Regions from separate parts of the Vreelandella halophytica genome, predicted to be linked through region 2. Evidence: predicted binding sites of a transcription regulator. Region 2 holds the regulator's gene; each other region holds the start of a gene.

What was found. Region 2 encodes FliA, which starts transcription of late flagellar genes. Its sites were predicted from a motif close to CTAAAGTTNNNNNNNNNNCNGCCGATA; they were not measured.
Region 1: a site for FliA is predicted at 1,157-1,183, ahead of ACWHXT_RS02600 (flagellin N-terminal helical domain-containing protein). Genes of this name have one in related genera too.
Region 3: a site for FliA is predicted at 948-974, ahead of fliD (flagellar filament capping protein FliD). Genes of this name have one in related genera too.

What each region holds. Positions count from the first base shown of each region.
Region 1 is NZ_OZ309107.1:542,852-545,119, forward strand. It holds gene ACWHXT_RS02595 (flagellin N-terminal helical domain-containing protein) at 138-980, shown strand; gene ACWHXT_RS02600 (flagellin N-terminal helical domain-containing protein) at 1,256-2,119, shown strand.
Region 2 is NZ_OZ309107.1:134,345-136,612, forward strand. It holds gene ACWHXT_RS00620 (hypothetical protein) at 1-514, shown strand, start outside; gene ACWHXT_RS00625 (flagellar protein FlhE) at 521-943, shown strand; gene ACWHXT_RS00630 (RNA polymerase sigma factor FliA) at 970-1,668, shown strand; gene ACWHXT_RS00635 (motility protein A) at 1,709-2,268, shown strand, end outside.
Region 3 is NZ_OZ309107.1:538,859-541,126, forward strand. It holds gene ACWHXT_RS02575 (serine hydrolase domain-containing protein) at 1-101, opposite strand, end outside; gene ACWHXT_RS02580 (hypothetical protein) at 439-759, opposite strand; gene fliD (flagellar filament capping protein FliD) at 1,049-2,268, shown strand, end outside.

The DNA of each region.
Region 1 (2,268 bases), 410 kb from region 2:
GAGGATGAAACGATTTTTTATAAAAAAGTGCAAAAAAGCTAAAGAAATGGGACGACAGGTCGTTAATTATAATAACGGCGATGCAAGTGCCGATTCATAGGCCTCTCCCGGGCCACTAAACACCGAGGATTAAATTCATGTCTGTTATCAACACCAACATCACTTCCATGATCGGCCAGAACAACCTGAACAAGTCCCAGGGCATGCTGGCTCAGGCTCAGGAACGTCTTTCATCCGGTCTGCGCATCAACAGCGCCAAGGATGATGCTGCGGGTCAGGCCATCGCCAACAAAATGACTGCCCAAATCAAGGGTATGGATCAGGCGAGCCGTAACGCCAGCGACGGTATCTCACTGGTACAAACCATGGAAGGCGGTCTGGACCAGATCAACGACAACCTTCAGCGTATTCGTGAGCTGGCCGTACAGGGCGCCAACGATACCAACACCGCCGAAGACCGTGCCGCGATCGCTACCGAAATCGACGAGCGTATCGCCGAGATCGACCGTGTAGCGGGCAGCAACAACTTCAACGGCACTAGCCTGTTGGCCAGTGGCGCAAGCACTGCCCTGAACATTCAGGTTGGCTCGAACACCACCGGTAACGACACCATTGTCGTTAATACCTTTGACGCGACCAGCAGCTCACTGGGTGTCAGTGGTTCCGCGGCGGCCCTGTCGGGTGCTGGCGCCACCAACGAGAACTTCCGGTCATTGATCGATAGCGTTGATACTGCCCTGGAATCGCTGGACACTCAGCGTGCGACCCTGGGTGCCACGCTGAACCGTTTCGACTCGGTGATCGACAACCTGGCGACCACCACCACCAACCTGTCCGAAGCGCGTTCACGTATCGAGGACGCCGACTACGCGGTGGAAGTGTCCAACATGACGCGTGCCAACATCCTGCAGCAGGCGGGTACGTCCATGCTGGCCCAGGCCAACCAGACCCCGCAGTCCGTACTGTCTCTGCTGGGCTAATAGTACGCTAGCGCTAAATCATGACGGGGCCAATAGGCCCCGTTTTTTGGTTTTTTAACCTACATTTTTGTTTATTGGATTTCTTGTAAATCGCCGTATGGCGGGAGCTTAAGCACGAAGGCTTGGGTTTTGAGTGGCTAATGTTACTTTCCCTTACATAAAAAGCGTATTGTTTTCTAAAGACTTTGTACGAGCAGCCGTTACCAAGGGGTAGCGGCATGACAAACGTCGCAAAGTTGGCCCGCTGGCCAGTTATACTTCTAGGAGCAATACTCATGTCTGTAATCAATACGAATATCACCTCCATGATCGGCCAGAACAACCTGAGTTCTTCGCAGAGCATGCTGGCTCAGGCGCAAGAACGTCTCTCCTCTGGTCTGCGCATCAACAGCGCTTCCGACGATGCCGCTGGTCAGGCCATCGCCAACAAAATGACCGCGCAAATCGATGGCATGAGCCAGGCAAGCCGTAACGCAAGCGACGGTATCTCGCTGGTACAGACCATGGAAGGCGGTCTCGACCAGGTGAACGACAACCTGCAGCGTATTCGTGAGTTGGCGGTACAGGGTGCTAACGACACCAACACTCAAGAAGACCGTGCAGCGATTGCCACTGAAATCAGCGAGCGTATCGATGAAATCGACCGTGTTGCGGGTAGCACCAACTTCAACGGTACTAACCTGCTGTCTTCAAGTGGCTCAGGCACTGACCTGAGCATGCAGGTTGGCGCTAACACCACCGACAACGACACCATCACCGTTACAACCGTTGATGCGAGTAGCACTGGCCTAGGTGTTAGTGGGTCGGCAGCTACTATTGCCACGAATTCTGCTTCGGGTGGCGAGGGCGTCACTAACGCTGATTTCCAGAGCCTGATCAACGACGTAGATGACGCAGTAGAGACGCTTGACACCGAACGTGCGACCTTGGGTGCCACGCTGAACCGTTTCGACTCGGTGATCGACAACCTGGCGACGACTGAAACCAACCTCTCCGAAGCGCGTTCGCGCATCGAAGATGCCGACTACGCGGAAGAAGTCTCCAACATGACGCGCGCCAACATTCTGCAACAGGCGGGTACGTCTATGCTGGCACAGGCGAATCAGACCCCGCAGTCCGTACTGTCTCTGCTGGGCTAATAGTGCACTATTTGTAGCACTTGATAACGACGGGGCCACAAGGCCCCGTTTTTTTATATTTCAGGTTGGTTAAAAGCTTTTTTATCCATATCTTATTGTTGTTATTGCTCTTTCTTTTAAGCGTCATGCGTTCTCGAGAAAGATTTTTT
Region 2 (2,268 bases):
GGCGAGCCTGCGCAACGAAGAACGGGCGCAGCAGGCCGCCCTCGACGAGACACCAGCAAAGCAGGCTGGCAGCGAGCACGCCGAGCCCGACGTAGACACCCAGGCCACCCCGCCGGCAAGCGACGCCGCCACGCCGGTGGTCAAGACGCCGCTGGCGGTGGTGGGGCTACCGACGAAAAGCGTCGCCCCGGTCAAAGAGCGCCTTGGCGAGTGGGCCGAGCTTGGCCGGCGCTGGGCGGCGACCCCGGAAAGCTGGGAGGTCATCCCGGTGGATGCCAGCGAGCCGTTGGAGGCGTTTTGCGAGCGCTATTCACGCTGGGCGCTTTGGGTGCGCAGCGACGCGGACGCCTTCGCGAGCATGTATCGCACGCTGCGCCAGCTCAACGACAACCAGGGGCCCCGCCAGCTACTGGCGCTGCACGAGCCCGGCTTGCCCCGCGAAGGGCTTTTAGACAATTTGCAGAAGGCGGCGGCGAATTATCTGAATATCGAACTGCTGCTACTAGCGCGGTAGGCCACAATGAAAAAGCGTTTTCTGAAAAAGAGTCTTCAAGGCGTCGCGCTACTCATGGCGATGGGGGCGAGCCTGGCATTGACCGCTCAGGCGGGCACAGGCAGCTGGAGTAAGGAGGTCACCGGTATGATGGTGGCCATGAGCGACCGGGCGGTCAGCAGCCAGGTTTTGGCGCCGCCGCCGGTAGCGGAGATCGCCCAGGGGCGTATCGAAGGCGTTCACTGGCGGTATGAGGCACCGTTCGACGCCGCGCTGCGGGCCTGGCTTTGCCACCCCGAGCGCTGCGTCGAGCTAAGCGGCCAGCGCGGAAGCGAAACCGGGTTTGCCGGGCTTTCCGCCGATGCGCCGCTGGCGTTTCGCTTCGCATTGGGGCGCGGGCAGCGGCCGATGCGGGTAAAAGGGCTTCACGTGATTGTGAACTACCAGTGACGAGTGTATAGCCACGAGGCACGAGGATGTATACAGCACAAGGCAGAATTCAACACAGCGAAATGGTCACTCAGCACATGCCGCTGGTGCGCCGCCAGGCGCTGGCGCTGCAGGTCCGCCTGCCGGCGAGCATCGAACTCGATGATCTGATTCAGGCCGGCATGGTCGGCCTATTGGAGGCGCTCGGGCGCTTTGACGCCTCCCAGGGGGCGAGCTTTGCCACCTTTGCCAGCCAGCGGATTCGCGGGGCGATGGTCGATGAGCTGCGCACCCGGGATTGGCTGCCGCGCAGCGTGCGACGTTCGGCCCGGGCCATGGACGAGGCGGTCCGCCATCTCGAACAGAACCTGGGCCGGGCGCCGGAGGAGGGCGAGATCGCCCGGCATCTGGACATGCCGCTCGGCGAGTATCACCAACTGCTCAACGACGCCAACAGCGGCCACCTGCTGCCCTTCGAGGAGCTTCTGGAAGAGGGCGGGGAACCCGCTCAGGAGGCGCTGAATGCGCCTTTTGAGGAGCTTTTGGATGGTCAGCAGCGCGAAACCCTGATCGCGGCGATCGAAGCGCTGCCCGAGCGGGAAAAGCTTTTGATGGCGCTTTACTACCAGGAGGAGCTCAACCTGAAAGAGGTGGGCGCAGTACTGGGGGTGACCGAATCGCGTGTTTCACAGCTGCATAGCCAAGCCATTAGCCGTCTGCGCGCGCGGCTGCACGAGCCAGATTGACGCATTTTAACCGTTAAACCCAACCGGCGAGGAGCCGTCGATGAACCCCTCTACCTTGATCGGTATATTTGCCAGTATTCTGCTACTGGTTAGCGTGCTGTTTTTCACCGCGGAATCCCCGGAGAGCTTTCTCAACTTGCCCGGGCTTGCCATCGTGGTGACCGGCACCCTGGCGGCGACCTTCATTAGCTACCCGCTCAAGGAGGTACTGCGGGTGGTACGCCTGGTGGGGCTGGTATTTCGCCGCGAGAACACCTACGTGCGCGACGATATCAACGAGCTGGTGTCCATGTCGCGGCTCTGGTTCAAGGGCGACGTACGGGCGGTGGAGCGCGAGCTCGAACACACGCGCAACCCGTTTCTGCGCACCGGCATTCAGTTGGTGATCGCCAACACCAAGGAAGATGAAATTTTCGACATGCTGCGCTGGCGTATCGCCCGGCTCAAGGCGCGCGAGCACGCCGAGGCGCAAATCTTTCGCACCATGGCGACCTACGCCCCGGCCTTCGGCATGATCGGCACCCTCGTGGGGCTGGTTAACATGCTGGAGGTCATGGACGCCGGTGACCTGGAGGTGATCGGCCCGCGCATGGCGGTGGC
Region 3 (2,268 bases), 400 kb from region 2:
TCCAGCACGTTAAACGCCTCTCTCGAGGGCGCGTCGGCCTGAGCGGTAAAAGGCAGTCCCATGGCCATCGCCACCCCGAACCCCATTAACATTGCGCGCATTGGCATTCCTTTTTGACGACGACTCGACTGTTAAAAAGCGTAGAGTCTTCGCCCCGCTAGCGCACGTAAATTACGCAAAGAACCCAAAAGCCTGCTAGGATGTGGGTGTTGCCCCGATGGGGAAAGCAACCCGTTGATTTTTCTAAACGCAAAAAAGCAAGGAGCGCCGTTATGCGTAATATCATCTACATCGTGGGTCTGGTAGTCGTCGTACTGTTTATTCTTTCGATGCTTGGCCTTCGTTGATCACAACGCCGTGCCAAACACAAACGCCCGCATTCGCGGGCGTTTTTGCGTTTAGAGCGCTTTTTTAAGCGTGTTCGGCTATCCCTGGGCCCTAGGCGCAGTCCGCCGCCCCCTGGCCAAACATATCGAACATGATCTCGCGGCCCAGCGCCGTTAGTACGAATCGCCCCGCTGTGTTGAGGGTACCCGCTTCGCTCGCCTCGAGGGTTTTGCGACACCTGGCCCAGCCAGCGTTTTGCGCTTCCAGTACGGCCATCTCCCGCTTCGCCAGCCCACAGCCAGGTAGCGTAATGGTTTCCAGCACGTGGCCGTTCACATAGAGAAGCTCCGCCACGTTAAAAAGGCATCCACGCAGCTGCTCTCGGCTAAACGGGGCGGGGTGGGCAGTCGGGGTTTTGCCTTGGGCAGACATGAGGCTCTCCAGCAGTGAACGCGAAATACGCAGGCCAGTGTAAGTCACTCATGGGCATTAGACCAAGGTCTATATAAGACGATGGTTCAACGAACGCTTTTTAGCGAATTCTTTGGGTAGCGACGTAGTCTCAAAATTTCCAAACATTACAGAAAATAACCTTTTAATGAGTTAAAACAGGTCAAGAGCTAAAGAAAAAGCGCCGGATGCCGATATTCAATGCATCAACGCAGGCAAATTTCAGGTCGCGCGGTTAATTGAGCGACGCTAATCGAAGGGGCACTAATCTATGGCTTCCATTACCTCACTGGGCATTGGCTCGGGGCTGGATTTGAACGGGCTGCTGGGCCAGCTTGAAGACGCCGAGAGCGCCAAGCTCACCCCCATCGCCGAACAGGTACAGTCCGAGAAGGCGACGCTTTCTGCCTATGGAACGCTGAAGAGCGCCATTTCTACCTTTCAGGATGCGACTCAAGCACTCAACGATGCCGAGTCGTTCGAGAGCCTCACGACCAGGGTCGATGGCGATGCCGTGACGGCCGTGACGACCAATGAAGCACAACCCGGCCGTTACGAGGTCGAGGTGGAGCAGTTGGCGACCGCCGGGAGTTTCGTTACGGAGCGTTTGGGTTCATCCGACGAAAGCATTATTAGTGGTGAGCAAACGCTAACTTTCGGCTTGGCTGAAGGCGATATGGCGCCCATAACCATTGCCGACGGCAGTTCGCTGGAAGGCATCCGCGACGCCATCAATGAACAAGGCGGTGGTCAGGTAACGGCTTCCATCATCGATGACGGCCAAGGGTATCGGCTATCGGTCATGGCCAGTGAAACGGGCGCTGATGCCAGCATCGAAAGCTCCAACTTTTCCTCCATTTTATCGAGCGATGCCGTTACCTCGGATGTGCAGGTCATTCAGGCGGGGCAGGACGCTGCCTTCAACGTGAACGGAATCGATATCGTCAGTGCCTCCAATCAGGTCGAGGGTGCTATTCAGGGTATGACCTTGAATCTTACGGAAGCGGGCGCCTCGAGCACCGTGCGCGTCGAGCAGGACGACGAAGCGCTGCGGGACAATGTGACTGCCTTTGTAGACGGATTCAATGCGCTGAAAGATACCCTGACGCGTTTAACCAGCTTCGATGCCGAAACCGGCCAATCAGCAGGGCTGAATGCCGACGCAACCACGCGCGCAGTCGAGCGGGAACTTCGCCAGTCCATCAGCAGCGCAGTGGGTGGTGAGGGCTTCAGCGTGCTCTCTGATATCGGTATTTCACTGCAAACCGACGGTAAACTCAAAATAGACGACGATAAACTGGATAGCGTCATTGCGACCGAGCCCGATCAGCTTGCCGGCTTTTTTGCCGGTAATAGTGAAGAGGCGGGGATGGCGGGGCAAATCAATGCCTCCCTCGAGCGCCTCGTGGGCGATGGAGGGCGCCTGGATACGGCTGAAAGTAACTCCGAAAGCCGTATCGGGACCCTCGAAGACCGTTTCGCCCGAACCGA